Regions from separate parts of the Chryseobacterium sp. CBo1 genome, predicted to be linked through region 2. Evidence: riboswitches for the same ligand, from Rfam matches in the RefSeq annotation. Region 2 holds a riboswitch; the other holds the start of a gene.
The links. A riboswitch is a leader RNA that binds a small molecule or an ion and turns the genes downstream of it on or off. The one in region 2 is predicted to bind fluoride.

Region 1: linked by a shared signal. The riboswitch ahead of BA768_RS17085 (voltage-gated chloride channel family protein) and the one ahead of BA768_RS16165 (voltage-gated chloride channel family protein) in region 2 are both predicted to bind fluoride.

What each region holds. Positions count from the first base shown of each region.
Region 1 is NZ_MAUH01000045.1:84,100-92,508, reverse strand. It holds gene BA768_RS17100 (T9SS type A sorting domain-containing protein) at 1-584, opposite strand, end outside; gene BA768_RS17095 (helix-turn-helix transcriptional regulator) at 781-2,202, opposite strand; gene BA768_RS17090 (hypothetical protein) at 2,490-4,286, shown strand; gene BA768_RS17085 (voltage-gated chloride channel family protein) at 4,344-5,651, opposite strand; fluoride riboswitch at 5,680-5,745, opposite strand; gene BA768_RS17080 (MBL fold metallo-hydrolase) at 5,799-6,524, opposite strand; gene BA768_RS17075 (TetR/AcrR family transcriptional regulator) at 7,095-7,718, shown strand; gene dnaX (DNA polymerase III subunit gamma/tau) at 7,808-8,409, shown strand, end outside.
Region 2 is NZ_MAUH01000037.1:11,277-19,685, reverse strand. It holds partial or broken gene BA768_RS16175 (N-6 DNA methylase) at 1-3,399, opposite strand, end outside; gene BA768_RS16170 (DUF1896 domain-containing protein) at 3,386-3,823, opposite strand; fluoride riboswitch at 4,001-4,067, shown strand; gene BA768_RS16165 (voltage-gated chloride channel family protein) at 4,098-5,420, shown strand; partial or broken gene BA768_RS21535 (ORF6N domain-containing protein) at 5,471-5,596, opposite strand; gene BA768_RS16160 (NmrA family NAD(P)-binding protein) at 5,720-6,616, shown strand; gene BA768_RS16155 (helix-turn-helix domain-containing protein) at 6,630-7,550, shown strand; partial or broken gene BA768_RS16150 (ORF6N domain-containing protein) at 7,597-8,405, opposite strand.

The DNA.
Region 1 (8,409 bases), on a different contig from region 2:
ACTTTACCATTTGTACCCGTCACCATTTCAGCATAATAAGGAACTCCACCTGCAATATTTGCAGTACCAACTTGCTCCCAAGCTCCGTTTACAAACCTTTTTACAGTTCCTGAACCATAAGATCCGTAAGTAAACAAAATATTAGAAGATGAAACGGCTGAAGCTTGATAATTTGTTGTAGCAGACGAAGCACTCGGTAGAGAAGACCACGTCGAGCCCTCAAATTTTCGAACTTCTAAACCAGATCCCTGATTGGTGTAGTATAAGATATTTCCGGCAGGATTTATCGACAATGAACTGTATGTTGCTGCACCGGTTGTAATTCCTGCATTTCCTCCAACGTACGACCAGCTTGTTCCGTTAAACTTCTGTACTGATGCTTTTGTTACAGATAAATCATAATAAGAAACATAATAATTACCTTGTGTGTCAATAACCAAATTATTGAAGCTTCCTGTTCCTGCAGAAATATTTGCAGAAGAACCAACATTTTCCCATTGCTGAGCATTTGCAGAAATTACATTCGCAAAGACACCTAAAGCTATTAGAGCTTTTCCGAAATTAAGAGTAGAAATTTTAACCATAAAAAAATATTTGTTGAAGAAATTAATCTAACGATTTATCAGTTTTTGACATCCGTTTTCAGTCAACAAATATATTATGTGGTATTTTATTTGAGAAGTGATTTTGTGAAATGTTTATCAAATAACATACTCATTAGATACTTTTTTAAAATACGTATTAATTATTGTATTAAATGTAATTTTTAAAAGATGGGTTTTAGATCTGGTCAATCCAATGGTAGATGTCAACATTTTGGGGAATGTCGAGTTTTTTTCTGATCCGGTATTTCTTATTCTGAACAGTTCTGGTTTCAATAAAGCTGATTTTAGCAATTTCTTTTGTTGTTAATTTTAATTTAAGAAGTGCGCAAAATTCGATCTCAGATTGTTGCAGTTCTGAATTTTTTTCTAAAAGACGAGCCGAAAAATCAGGATAAACTTTCTCGAATGCAAACATAAAAGCCGGATCTCTTTTTTCAAGAAGTTCTATCAGATCATGATAAGTTTCGCTTAGATTGATTTCGGGTCTGGTTTCATTTTCACTTTCGATGAGAGATTTTTTACTTTTTCTCTTCGTTATAAAAAATGCGATTCCGATCGATGCAAAAACCGGAATAATCCAATACCAAAATGCATTTTGGGCTTTTTCCTGTTCTTTTTTATCTTTATTGATAACCTCCTGTAAAGAATTATATTTGCTTTTCAGGGCTTTCAATTCGTGTTGTTCGATCTTATTTTTATAGAAATCTGAGCTGTCTTTGATGTTGAGAATGTCATAAATTTCTTTCAGCGAATGGTAAATCTGATTGGCATTGAGTTCCATGCCAGTTTTTTTGCTGATGTAGAGAGCTTTGTGAAAGTTTTTTAATGAACTCTTATAGTTTTTCTTCTCCTTATAAACTTTTCCTATGACCGAATAATTGTCGACCATTGCTTTCTCGTCAATTACCTCTTTGGGTTTTATTAAAATAGATTTTTTTGCATAATGATAAGCCGAATCAGCGTTAAACTGGCTGTAAATATTGGCAAGATTGGCGTAGTTCAGATACTGAAAATTGTCTCTTTCAAATTTATTTTTCAGCTGTTTTCCACTTTGGATCTGTTCATAAATTTTTTTTGCGGCTTCTTTTGGCTGATTTTTATCTAAATAAATATTGGCAAAACTGCTCAGAACATTCGCTTTTGCATAGAAAATCTTCTCGCTTTCAGGATCACCTTTTTGTAAGATCTTGTATGCTGAATTCAGATTTAAAATTGCCTTGTCAGGAAATTTATTGATGGAATAGATCTCGGCAATATAAATATGCGACATGGCTTCAAAATAAATGTCATTGAATTTGTTAGCTTTTTTCTGAAGGTTTTCACTGGTAATAATCAGGCTGTCCATCATATTTTTACTGTAAAAATAGCGGCATTTTCTGTCAAGAAGTTTCATTTCAGAAATCGAATCTTTCAGAATAACAGACTGATTCATGAGTCCGTTCAGTTCCTGGTAAGCCTTATCAATATTTGTTTTGTATAGTTTAGAATTGTTGGTAATCTTAGCTTTCAGTTCTTTGGCGGTCAGTTTTTGCTGAGAGGGTGCTAAAAAACTAAAAAATAGACTGAGTAAAAAGAGTATTTTTCTAAACTCAAACATTATAAAGCAATAGTTGTTTATGAAATTGAAAACGTAAATTTAATGAAAATAGAATTAAAATACTACCAAATTGTTATGATTTTTAATGATAAATTTATAAAAATTCAATATTTTTCGTAAATATTTGATTTTAAAAATTGTACAGCATTAGATTTGTTTAAATTGTTATCTCTTGCATAGTCTGCCGTAAATATTTATTTTTGTAAAGAATTTTTAGAAGAAATTCGCAGGTTTTCAGATCATTATCACTTTCATAGAAATATGAGGGTAAAATTTTTATTTAAATAATGATTAATAAGCCTTTACACAGTTTTCATATTCCCGTTATGGGATTATCTTACACGATCGACAGCCCGATTCGTGTTGCACAATACGGAATTTCCTCCGTTGTTTCAATTATTGACGATGAAATTGTAGAAAAAATGAAAAATTTCTACAGCAAAAAATTCAATCTCAACTATTTCGGGATTTCTACTAAAACCGAAGATTACAGAGCCAAAAGAATCACCGATTATCTCGATATGATGGATGATATCGTCACCGAAAAATTTGAATCTTTCAAAGAAGAAATTTCTAAGAATACGGAAGTGCTCAAGAATTTTATGGCAATGCTTCCCAATACTTCCGAGTTAAAGAACGGTTTACAGAATATTTTGAATCAGGGCGATTCTTTAGCATCAAATATTAAAAATTTTGTAGAAAAAAATCTCATTCCGGGAAATATTGATGTCAATATCATGACCAAAGTTGATAAAGACAATTACAAAAAAAACGTGCAGCTTCCTGTAATTTATAATGATGCACATGCTTCGCTACGCGGTTTTGCTAAAAGTAAAATTTCTTCGGCAATGATACTTTCTGCAGGAATGAACCCTCGTTTGTACAGCTATATTGAAGAATTTGATGACTTTTTTCCAGATAGAAATAACTTTATTAAAAAGAAAATTATTCTTAAGGTCAGCGATTTCCGTTCTGCAATGATCCAGGGAAATTTTTTAGCAAAAAAAGGACTTTGGGTTTCCGAATACAGAATTGAATCTGGTTTGAATTGTGGCGGTCATGCTTTTGCAACGGAAGGTTTATTGCTTGGTCCGATCATGGAAGAATTTAAACAAAAGAAAAATGAACTGATTTCCTCCGCACATTCTTTGATGATTAAAGCTCTTCAACAAAAAGAAAAGTATATTCCTGCTGAACCTTTAGAAATGAAAATAACGGTTCAGGGTGGAGTAGGAACTTCCGAGGAGCATGATTTTCTTTTAGAGAATTATCTGGTTGACAGTGTTGGTTGGGGATCGCCTTTTCTTTTGGTTCCTGAAGCAACTTCTGTAGACCGTGAAACCAGAAATCTTTTAGCAAAATCAAAGCAAGATGATTATTTTCTGAGCAATATCTCACCTTTGGGCGTTCCATTCAATACAGTAAGAGGAACTTCAAACGAAATTTTAAAATATCAAAAAGAAGCGAAAAACAAATTTGGAAGTTCGTGTCCTAAAAAATTATTGGCATTAAGCAAAGAATATTCTCCACAGGGAATTTGTACGGCATCAAAAAAATACCAGGAAATAAAATTAAATGAGCTTGAATCGGTGAGAAACGAATTAACCGAAGATCAGTTTCAATCTAAAAAAAATGAAATCACCGATAAAGCATGTCTTTGTGTTGGTCTGGTAAATTCTGCTTATCTGGAAAACAACATTGATATAAAAGGTGAAAAACAGGGTGTTGTGATTTGTCCGGGACCAAATTTGGCTTATTTTGATAAAGAAGTTTCGCTTTCGGAAATGGTGGGTCATATTTATGGAAATACAAACGTTCTTTCGGATGTTGAGCGGCCGAATATGTTTATTAATGAATTAAAAATGTACGTTGATCATTTAAAAAAAGAAATTTTAGGTTTTTCAGGCGAACTTACGAATGTGCAAGTTAAAAAATGGAATACATTTAAATCTAATCTTCTTGACGGCATAGAATATTATGAACAGCTTTTCGAGAAAACTTCTTTTTTCTCAACTCAAAAATTAAAAATACAGAAACAATTAAATGATTTTAAATTCAATTTGAATGAAATCATAATTCGTTAAATTCAAAAATAATATCTTAAGCAAGACCGGAGTAGATTATTCCGGTCTTTACATATTTTATAGTTCACTCAATTTTTTGCCAATATCATTCAAAAATCTCCTGTTTTTTGGTTCTCCGATAATCTGGCTTTTGTAAATACTGTTTGCACCGGAAAACAAATAAGAAACAACACAGGCAATCGCAACATAAACGCCACATTCATTTCCAAATAATTCAATTGCCATAATACTGCACGCGATCGGTGTATTGGTTGCTCCGGCAAAAACTGCTACAAAGCCCATTCCTGCCAACAGAGCGATAGGTAAGGGAATAAAATATCCCAAAGCGTTTCCTAAAGCTGCACCGATAAAAAACAGAGGAGTAACTTCACCACCTTTAAAACCTGCCGCCAAAGTGACAATGGTAAAAATCATTTTTAATGCAAAATCATAAGCTGGAAGTTGCTGTTCAAAAGAATCTACAATGGTCGGAATTCCTAAACCGACGTATTTTGTAGTTCCCATTAAAAAAACAGCAGATGCAACGATAATTCCACCAAAAAATGGTCTTAAGGGAGAATAATTTATTTTTAATTTAAATACATTTCCGGTTTTATGAATTGCTTTACTGAATATTGCAGCACAGATTCCGAATAAAATCCCTGAAATGATTGCATATAGAATATTTAAAAATGAAATTTCAGGAATGAAGTCAATATGATAATGAGTATGATGGGTATTCCATAATTTGGTAGTCAAATCCGCAATAATCGCTGCCGAAAAAGCGGGAAATAAGGCATTGTATTTTAATCTTCCGACAAGAAAAACTTCCAGTCCGAAAATTGCTCCGGCTAAAGGTGTACCGAAAACAGAACCAAACCCAGCTGAAATTGCAGAAATAATCAGTATTTTTCTATCATCTTCTGAAATCCTGAATGGTTTTGAAAACTGGTCAGCAATTGCTCCCGCCATTTGTAAAGCCGTGCCTTCACGACCTGCAGAACCACCAAAGAAATGTGTAACCATCGTTCCTAAATAAACAAATGATGCCATTTTAAGAGGAATTATTTTTCCAGGCTCATGAATGGTTTCAATCAATAAATTATTTCCGGCTTCAACATCTTTTCCGAAATAATGATACATTAAACCAACCAAAAAACCACCTAAAGGTAAGAATGCAATCAGCCAAAGATGATTTTCTCTGAATTGCGTTGCCCATTCCAAAGTCTGAAGAAAAAATGCAGAAGCACTTCCGATTAAAATTCCTGTTATCAAAGTAATGAAAAGCCATTTCAATACAAAAAGAGCAGAAGGATACTTTCTGAAAAATAATTTAATTAAAATAAGAAGCGTTCTGAAAACTGATTTTTTGTTATTTTTAAACATACATTCCTGATTAAATGGTAAAACATTCAATTAATCAGGCGCCATCAGCTTTTTAAGGCGGTTGGGTAAGGAAGACACCATTTCCTTTTTCGAAAAAACAAATGTACGATAAAATCTGATTGGTAATGATTTAAACTTAAATTTTAGTTAGAATTGGATTATGCTTTTTTCCAAATCGTGATAAAGCAAAACTTTCCAGTGGTTTTCAAGGGCTTCTTCATACCATTTAATGCGGAGTTGCATCGCTTTTTTACCATCAAAATCACTTTTGTAAGCCAGATGATATTTTAAATAAGATTCCTGAGGAAGATTATCTGCGCCATAAAACGCGGTTTCACGATCTTCAGTAATTTTAAAAACCTGCATAAACGGACTGTGACCGCCAACAAGTTCATAATAAATTTCGTCATTAATATTTCCATAATCATCATTCATCCAGATGATATTTGGCAATTGAATGAGCGATTCTAAAACTTCAAAATCGAAGGAAGGATTTCCACGGCTTTCAAAGGCGAAATCGAGTTCTCTTTTTTGAATATAAATTTCAGCATTCGGGAAAACAGGCTCAAAACCATTCTCTGTTTTCACCAAAGTTCCATTGATATGGTCTTTGTGTAAGTGTGAAAGAAGAACTTTTGTGATCTGATCAGGTCTAATATTTTCACTTTCTAAAGTTTCTTTAATAACTAATTTCCCGTTATCATTTTTCCAGCCGAAACCAGCGTCGATAAGGATGTAATCGTTTTTGGTTATGGCTAAAAAAGGTTGTATCGACATTTTGATTCCTTTGGCTTCCGGATGTTTATCAAGCAGTGTGAAATTCTTTTGTTTGTCGGCCGCAAAATTGCCTTCTTTTAAAGTGACGATTTTCATTGGATTTCGATAATATTTGCTTGTACAAAGATAGGTTCAAAATATTCTTTTTGATTATTATTTACCATAAAAGAGACATTAGAAGCTCCACACAATAAAAATTCATAAAAATATTTATGAAAAAATTGTTCCTTTTTTTAATTGCATAAATCTTAATGTTTAATAAGGATTTGTGAGTTATATTAATTCACACAATTATTAGTTATAAATCTTTTGCATTAAAAATAATATTTTTAATGAGTACATATTTTAAAAATAATTTATTTTTGCCGTTATTTTTATGCTGATATTTAAAAAGTAGATAAATTTGATTAAGTTTAGATGTAGTATTTTTACTTTTTGTATTGTGAGAAATTAATGGTTAGCAACAATTTTTTTTGATATTTCAAAACCAAGTGATTGAAAAAATCGTAATTAATAAAATAAGATATACAATTCTCACTAAAGAGATGTATATTTGTAAAAGCAGAGTTCAATAACTCTTTTAAAAACAATAAGTTTACTCTTCTTTGGAGACAAAAAGATTAATGGTAAATAAAAATTGCTTTTAGCAAATTAATATATAAGACGATGCCTAGAAAAGTTGTACAAGGTCCTATCAGGGACAAAGAAAAAACAAAACAAAAACTACTCAATGCAGTAGGAAAGATTTTGAAAACCAAAGGATATTCAGGATTAATGGTAAGCAAAATTGCTGCTGTTGCAGGCTTTGATAAAAAGCTGATCTACGAATATTTCGGAAGTACAGATAAATTGATCGACGAATATATCAAATCTCAGGATTACTGGAGCAGATTTGAGCTTGCAAGCGATACAGATTTATCTGACGGAGGAAAAGAAATGTCTAAAATAGCAATTCTGAATCAGTTTGAAAATCTTAAAAAGAACAAAGAACTTCAGAAAATCCTGATTTGGGAAATGTCTGAAAGCCGGCCGATTCTTAAAAAGCTTTTTGATCAGAGAGAAGAAGTGGGTGAAGAATTATTCAAAAATATTACAGATCCTTATTTTGGAGAAAAATCTGATAAATTTAGAGCAATTGCAGCTATTTTAGTTGCTGGAAGTTATCACTTAAATATGTTTACGGCACACAATGCAACTACATTCTGCGGTATCGATATGAAAAGTGAAGACGGAAGACAAAAAATAAAGACCGCAATCGAAGATATTATCGAATTCGCTTACAATAAATAATATTCTGTTACCCAAAATTATAAGTGTATTTTAATGAAATTTGAAAATTAAAATTTTTAAATTAAAACTATATTTCATACTTTTGGGCAATGGAAAATTTTATCGTATCTGCAAGAAAATACCGCCCGCAACAGTTTGATACCGTTGTTGGGCAGTCTCACATTACAGATACGCTGGAACATGCTATTGAAGAAAATCAGTTAGCACAGGCGCTGTTGTTTTGCGGTCCTCGAGGCGTCGGCAAAACAACTTGTGCCAGAATTTTGGCAAGAAAAATCAACGAAAAGGACGGCTCTGTCTCAGAGGACGGCTTTGCTTACAATATCTATGAGCTCGATGCAGCATCCAATAACTCTGTTGATGATATTCGTGAGCTAATCGATCAGGTGCGTTTTGCGCCACAAGTTGGTCAGTACAAAGTGTATATAATCGATGAGGTTCACATGTTGTCTTCAGCGGCTTTCAATGCTTTCCTTAAAACATTGGAAGAACCGCCTGCTCATGCGATTTTCATTTTGGCAACGACGGAAAAGCATAAAATTATTCCTACAATTTTATCCCGTTGTCAGATTTACGATTTCAAAAGAATTACTATTCTTGATATTCAGGATCATTTAAGAAAGATTGCTGAGAAAGAAAATATTAAATATGAAGATGATGCTTTGTATTTGATTGCACAAAAAGCTGATGG
Region 2 (8,409 bases):
CAAATGGTCTATGCCCATCATTTTAAAGTCCACAATATCATCTTTGCGATTTTCAATATCGTGCTGTAAAGTCTTTAGCTTTACTTCGAGGTTTTCTTTCCGTTTAATGGACCCGGCAAGCATACCTCTTGTTACTTCAGCTCCCTGCGACTGCATCGCATCGAGGTTTCGCTCCACATTATCCAATTCTATTTCGAGGATTTCCTTTTGAATTTCTGGCGATTGCGGTATCATACCGAATTGGTCGTGTGTTAAAATCACACAGTCCCAATCGTTGTTTTTAATATCTCCGAAAATTCGCAGGCGTTTTTGCGGTGTAAAATCTTCTTTGCCCGGAAAGAGGATTTTAGCGTGCGGATAGGCAGTGCGATAGGCTTCGGCGATTTCGTGCACATTACTTTTCAGCCCGATTATCATTGGTTTATGAGCAAGTCCCAAACGCTTCATTTCCTGTGCTGCCGTACACATTATCAATGTTTTTCCTGCACCTACTTCGTGATCGCAGATAGCACCGTTATTGAGTTTAATCATCAATACGGCATCTTTTTGACTTCCGTACAGGTCTTCAATGCCCAATGCTTTACGGTCTAATCCCGGAAACTCCTGATGGCTTCCATCATAGTTTGGGCGAACAAAACAATTAAACTTATCATTGTATTGGTCGGTTAGCCTTTTTTTAAACTCATTGCTCTGTGCGTGTAACCAATCGGTAAAAGCGGTACGTATTTCGTCAATCTTAGTGTTTGCCATCTGTATGGCTTCCATATCCTTTACTTTGACTTCCTTGCCGTCTATTTCGACTTTTTTGGTGATATCGGGCGTCGTATTGACAAGAGCGTGTTTGAGCAGAGCAACGCCATCAAACGTCCTGCTTTCAGCCTTTACCGCATATTTTACCCATATATTTTGATTGCCCCGATTACAGATTACGGAAAAATCATCGGAACTGTCGGAATAATGGATATTCACTTCCGCATCGAACAGGTGCGAAGCAAATTTGGCATAAATACCTGTGGGTATCCAGCGTTCACCAAGGTTAAAGTCCAGTTCCTCAAATTCGATACGTCTTGGTCGGGCTTCTTACAATACCATAAGGCTGTGCTTTGCTTCGGTATTTTCGGGATTGCTTTCTACATATTCTATTATTTCCTGTGCTTTTTCTACCACGTTACCGGCTATCCAGCGTTCGGAAATTTCGTATTCACTTTGCAGGGGATTATAAAAAATACGACTGTGCAGAGCATCTTTCAAGGCATCTGCAGACATACTGCTGATTTCGGACATATAGTCCAAATCAACACTTCCGTATTTATTCAATGAGGATGCTAATGCTTCTTCGGGATTATCGGTTGCTAATGTTGTCGTGGAAAAACTTACAGGATGGCTGAAAATATCCGCTTTATGGATAACACTCCCTTTTACACGCTCCAAATAAGGGATTTCTTTTCCGGCACTATCCGTCTTAATCAGCTTGATATTATCGGCACTGTTCAGACTACCGTACCTTTTTACAAAAGCATCGTACAGTTGGTTTAAATTTTCTCTTTCTGCCTTATGTTCGGTTTGTAGTTCCGCTTCTTTATTGTAAAGCTGTTGGTAAATATCACGTACTCCGATATACGCTTCGGCTCTTGCTTTCTGTAAAGAAGGTAATTGCAATGGGTAGAACATTGCAGTTTTATCCACTTTATCTACTTCCTGTAAATGACCTACCCAACCATTATCAACCACAAGGCAATCGTTACGATGGAACGATTGCAATTCGCCACTATACGGAGCAGGCTTAGGAATGGCTGCAAGAACAGGTACGGAAATAGCTGGTTTATCAGCCTGGTCATTTCCGTTAGACTGCGAAAATAAATCGCGAATAATTTCCTGTTTTGTTCCGTTGGGTGGAACGGTTCTATTGACCGAGCCATTGGAAACTGAAGGCGTATAAGGTTGCTGCATTGCTGAACTGAACAGGTCGATTTGGCGACCAATGTTAGCCCGTTGTTTTTTGGTAGTTTGCTTTTTAGATTTCGTTGCTTTCTTTGGTGGAGTTAAAACCGCTATGTTTTCATCATCATTTTCAAACAGGTCGAAAATGCTTAACTGTTTTAATTCCTGCGGACTTTCCAGTATGATGGCTGATTGTGTTAAACGATGTTGTTCCGGCTGAATGATTTCACGCTCTTGAATTTCACGTTCAATAACTGGAGGTGTAACAATGGGCTGTGTCGGAATTTGAACAATAGGTTCATCATTCCGTTTTTCTTTGTACAAAGACAAGTTTAAATGCTTTCCAAAATCATCGGAAAGCATCTGTTCAAGGCTATTTGCAATGCCCTCAACACCCTTGTTGTGTGTATAGATTAAAGCAGGTTGCCCGTAAGGGTCGGTAGCTACTTTCCAATGTGTATGTACAATTTGTCCACTTTTATCTAACAAAGCATTGCTTGGCGTACCGTAGCCTGTTTTCGTACTTTGGCAAAATAAATCTTCTCTTTCAGTCAGATTTTGTTTTGCTGTATTCTTTTGGAGAATGATAAGATCACTGCCGACCTCAGTACCTGCATAATCAGTAAATAGATTATTGGGTAAGCGAATTACGGATACCAAATCGTTGTTTTCCATCAACGCTCTGCGTATAGGCTCGTTATTCGGACTGTTTAAAATCCCTTGTGAGGTAATAAAAGCCTGTAAACCGCCCTCACGGAGCATATCGTTACCTTTCAGAAAGAAATAATTGTGAATGCTTCGGGCAGCCTGAACTTTTGCACTCTCTTTACTACGAGAATACGAAAGGTCAAAAACAGAAGTATCGCCAAAAGGGATATTGCTGGCAACAACATCGTAACTGTTTTGTTCTTTTTCGGGTATTTCTTCAAAACCGCTTATACGGACAGTGCTTTCGGGATAAAGCTGTTTTAATATTTTTCCTGTGAGCACATCTTTTTCATAGGCTGTAACTTTGGTTTCGTTCCCTGCAAAGGATTCGACAAATGATCCGATACCTGCCGATGGTTCAAGGAATTTATCAATGTGCAAACCGCTATCCCGCAAGGCTGATGAAAGAGCATCAATGACCTCTGTCGGGGTATAAAAAGCAGTCAGTACCGAACTTTTCATACTGTCCACATATCGGCGGTATTGTTTGTCGTCTTGGGAGTTTTCTTTGAGTAGTTGGTGGAGTTCCTGCGTAATCGGAAAGAGGTCGTGTTCAGTCTTTCTCCAGTTATTGATGTCTATTTCATTTTCAATGGGGTTCAGAACGAATTTAAGACCGCCAAATCCGCTGTATTGCATCATTAGCAGTCTTTCGCCTACGGTGGCTTGCCGTTTCTCCTTTTCCAGTTTAAAAACAATTCGCAGGGCATCAATATTCTGTTGGAGATGAAAACGCTTACTGAAGCCCATTTTCCTCAATCCATATTGCGATGGTTCCGGTCAGTTCAGTGTAGAGTACATCGAACTCATACCCGTAGGCGAAATCATCAGTTCGTTCATAGCCTGCAAAAACGGGTTCGCAAACCGGAAGCATTTTCAGGGCGAACGGTCGCAGTTCCTCGTCTGCCATTACGGTATCAAACTCATTGCATACCACTTTGAAAACCGTGTCGAACCTGGAAAAGTGTAAGCCCTCAAAAAGTATGTAGCTGGCGATTTCGTCGCATTGCTCAACTACGTTTCCCGAACGGAAAGCCCCCTCATAAGCATTGGCAGCCCACGATGAACGTTGGTCGATAAACTTTTGGTCGTGTGCCTTTTCAGGGAAGCTGCTGTTTAATAATTCTTGCAGTCGTAACCTGAAATACGATAGGTCTTTTTGCTGTGTACTCATACTATAATTTTGTTTAGAATTTTACTTGAAGCCTAAAATTATAAGCGGAAGCAAATGCCTTTGTGAATGTTGCAGGGTTTGGCGTTGAGAGGCGGTATTTGGCGTAATAGAATGAAAAGACAAAAAGGATATTTCTTTACGGCAGATATATTATAATATTTTTTTAATACATTTGTCGTTCCAAAAGGAAATGGTGTTCTTCCTTACCCAACCGCTTTTAAAAGCTGATGACGCCTGATTAAATTAAATGTTTAACATTTTAATCGGGTTGGTTATGTCAATAAATAACAAAAAGTCATTCGGTCAAAAAAACAATTTATCTACGAAAGTATTTTTCAGAAAGTATCCTTCAATTCCCTACATCCTTAAATGGACATTTTTATGTTTGCTTATCGGACTTTGTGTTGGTAGTGCTTCAGCAGGTTTTCTGCAATCATTGGACTGGGTTACAAATTATCGTGAAAATCATTTATGGTTAATTGCATTATTGCCAATTGGTGGTTTTTTCATCGGTTTGCTCTATTACTATTTGGGCAAAGACATTGAAGCAGGAAATAATTTGCTTATTGACACCATTCACAATCCAAAAGAAATTATCTCGTTCCGAATGGCTCCGTTTGTGTATATCGGAACTATTGCTACGCATTTTTTTGGCGGCTCGGCAGGACGTGAGGGGACGGCTTTACAAATGGCGGGTGCTATTGCCGACCAATTTGTCAAACCTTTTCGATTGACAGAGAGCGAACGAAAAATTTTAATTATTTCGGCTATTTCCGCAGGTTTCGGCTCCGTATTCGGAACACCATTAGCAGGTGCAGTCTTTGGTTTGGAAGTTTTTCTAATCGGACGACTGAAATATGATGCTATTTTTCCTGCATTTGCCGCAGGAATTATTGCCGATTTAGTTACCAAACTTTGGCAGACACATCACACACATTATCACATCAATTTTGTACCCAACATTTCATTTCTAAATATTATATATGTAATTATTGCAGGGATTATTTTTGGGTTATGTTCCGCAACATTTAGCAAGGTCATTCATAAAACAAGTGCGATTTTTAAATCAAAAATTGAATTTGCTCCTTTTCGTCCCTTAGTTGGCGGAGTGATTGTGGCTTTTGCGGTTTGGGCAATCGGCACAACAAAATACATTGGGTTAGGTATTCCAACTATTGTTCACTCGTTTGACCAACAATTACCTGCATATGATTTTGCGTTGAAAATGGCTTTTACTATTATCACACTTTCGGCAGGTTTCAAAGGCGGCGAAATAACGCCGTTATTCTTTATCGGAGCAACTTTGGGAAATACTATAAGTTTATTCATTCCGTTACCAACAGGACTTTTGGCAGGAATGGGATTTGTTGCTGTATTTGCAGGAGCAACCAATACACCATTAGCTTGTATTATTATGGCAATTGAACTATTTGGTGTTGAATGTGGTGTATATGTAGCTATCGCTTGTGTAATTTCGTATCTCTTGTCAGGCCACACTAGTATTTACGGTAAACAAATGATTGGCGAACCAAAGAACCGCAGATTTTCAAATCACCAAGGAAAACGCTTAACTGAACTCAATGGAAATCATAAATAAACAATTTGTAAAGGATAAAAATATTAAATCCACTTAAATTGCTAACACACTTACTGACTACCCAATATTTGAAGCATCCTGCCGACTTCAATATCCATTCGGGAAGAGGCAAACCATTTTTTGCCGAGGTCTTTGAGTGATGACCCGATGTGGTAAAGCTCTGTCTTGTCAATAATTTAAAAACGGTCGTTGATATAGAGAAATTTTTATACTTATTTTTTCGGTTACAACAAAGATAGATTTGGTTACATCCCGGATTTTTAAACCACTGAACTTTGTCAATAATTAAATTTTAAAATATGAAAATTGTATTGACAGGTTCTTTAGGGCATATCGGAAAACCACTTGCAGAAGGGTTGGTAGCAAAAGGACATTCCGTAACGGTTATCAGCAGTAATGTCGGCAGACAAAATGAGATCGAAGCTATTGGGGCAGTTCCTGCTGTTGGCTCGCTTGAAGACGTAGGTTTTCTTGTGAAAACTTTTACAGGTGCAAACATCGTTTATCTGATGGAACCGCCCGCAAATTATTTCAATAAAACTATCGATGTTTACGCACACAGGATAAGGATAGCTAATATTTACGTACAGGCTATTCTATTGGCAGGTGTAACCAAAGTGGTGCATTTGAGCAGTATCGGTGCACATACAGATCACGGAAACGGAATGCTCCGTATTCATTATGAGGTAGAGCAGATTTTAAAAGAATTACCGGAATCGGTTTCCCTGAAAGAAATGCGACCTGTTGGCTTTTACTATAACATGTTTGCATTTATACCTGCTATCAAATCACAGGGGGCAATTATCCAAAATTATGGTGGCGATAAAAAAGAACCTTGGGTTTCGCCTTTAGATATTGCCAGTGCCATTGTAGAAGAGATGGAAAAACCATTTAACGGCAGGACAATTCGTTATATTGCCAGCGATGAAGTTTCTCCAAACAAAGTGGCTCAAGTGCTGGGCGAGGCAATTGGAAAACCCGATCTGAAATGGCAGATGGTTTCTGATGAACAATTTTTAAATGCTCTGTTGGCTATTGGTTTCAATCCACAGGTTGCCAAAGGTTATACAGAAATGAACGCCAGCCGAAGAACGGATGCCTACGAAGATTACAATTTGTACAAACCGCAATCATTGGGTAAAGTAAAATTGACCGATTTTGCAGGCGAATTTGCAACCGTCTTCAATAAAAAATAAATATCTTTATACTGTGCAAAATAAGCCTACATATCGAATAAAAACCATTAGCGAATACCATAAGGTCAGGGAGTTGCCCAAGCCACAGCACCCTCTTATCAGTGTGATTAATTGTGCCGACATTCGACATATAGGCAACGTATGTGATTATAGATGGATGCTCGATTTTTATTCCATATCGCTCAAACGGTCTTCGTATTCTAAGGCAATATATGGGCAACAGGAATATGACTTTGATGAGGGGATTATGTATTTTTCTGCACCGAAGCAGTTATTTAGTTTTGAAATAGATAAAGAGGCAACGCCCGATTTTTCAGGGTGGATATTGCTTGTTCACCCTGACTTTTTATGGCATACGAGCCTCGCTGATAAGATCTTAAAATACGAGTTCTTTGGTTATGATGTACACGAGGCATTATTCCTATCGGAAAAGGAAGAATTACTATTGAAGAATATTATTCTGGGTATTCAGCAGGAGTATCACACGAATATGGATAAGCTCAGCCAGCATATTATTATTTCACAAATAGAAACGTTGCTCAATTATGCCGAACGGTTTTATGAGCGGCAGTTTCTGATAAGAAAAATCACTAATCATCAAATCCTGGACAGACTGGATAAATTATTAAACGATTACTTTAACGACAACGATCTGGCTTCAAGAGGACTTCCTACAGTTCAATATGTATCGGATAAATTAAACGTGTCGCCCAACTATTTAAGTGGCTTACTTAAAATATTGACAGGACAGACCACGCAGCAGCACATTCACGATAAACTGATTTTAAAAGCTAAAGAAAAACTTTCAACAACAGATTTGACGGTTAGTGAAATTGCATATGGATTAGGTTTTGAGCATTCTCAATCCTTTAATAGAATATTCAAAAGCAAGACTGATCAGTCACCTTTAGAATTTAGAAAATCATTCAATTGAAAACTTGTGAATGGCACAAACAAACTCTATAGAGAAATGAGAGGGTTTATTGTTGATTAAGGATTTGAAGCATCCTACCAACTTCAATATCCATTCTGGAAAATGCAAACCATTTATTACCAAGATCTTTGAGGGATGCTCCGATATGATATAGCTCGGTATTGTCAATAATCAAAAAACGGTCGTGGGTATTGGTGAAAACCTCAATCTCGATGGGAGGATATTGGCTGTTGTACCGTTGCATATCAAGCCGTAATTGATTGCTGATAGATTTGGTATGTATGGTGGAGGCTACATTTGTATTGCGCTTACTCAATAAGGTCAGCACCGTATCATCCACATAATTATCAAGCAGGATAATGGAATTTCCAGCACTACGGATAATATCAGAAACAAAAGCATCGGCATCAAAAACCTGTCCGTGGTAAAAGATACCTTTTTCGCTGTGGAGCTTGTCGTTTTCCAAAGCCTTAAAGATTTTCTCAAATTTTTGATCGGCTTGTAATTGCTTCAATTCAATCTTATCCAAACGATGAAATAAAGAGGCGTTACTGATTAGCATTCTTCTCATTTCTACGAAAGCTTCCATAATTTCAACGCTCACTTTAATAGCAATATGTGAACGAAGTATAGCAGATGCCATTGCAATACCTTGTTCGGTAAAAGCATAAGGTAGATAACGTCTTCCACCATAGTTTAAACTTGAGGTTCCAAATTGGAACCTCAAGTTTTCAAATTCTTCATCTGTCAATTGAAAGCAAAATGAAATAGGAAACCTTTCATATTTCTTTTTACCGCTTTGTTGAGGTTCTTTGTTTCCACTTGGTGTAAGGAAGCGAGGTCGCTATCTAGCATTACT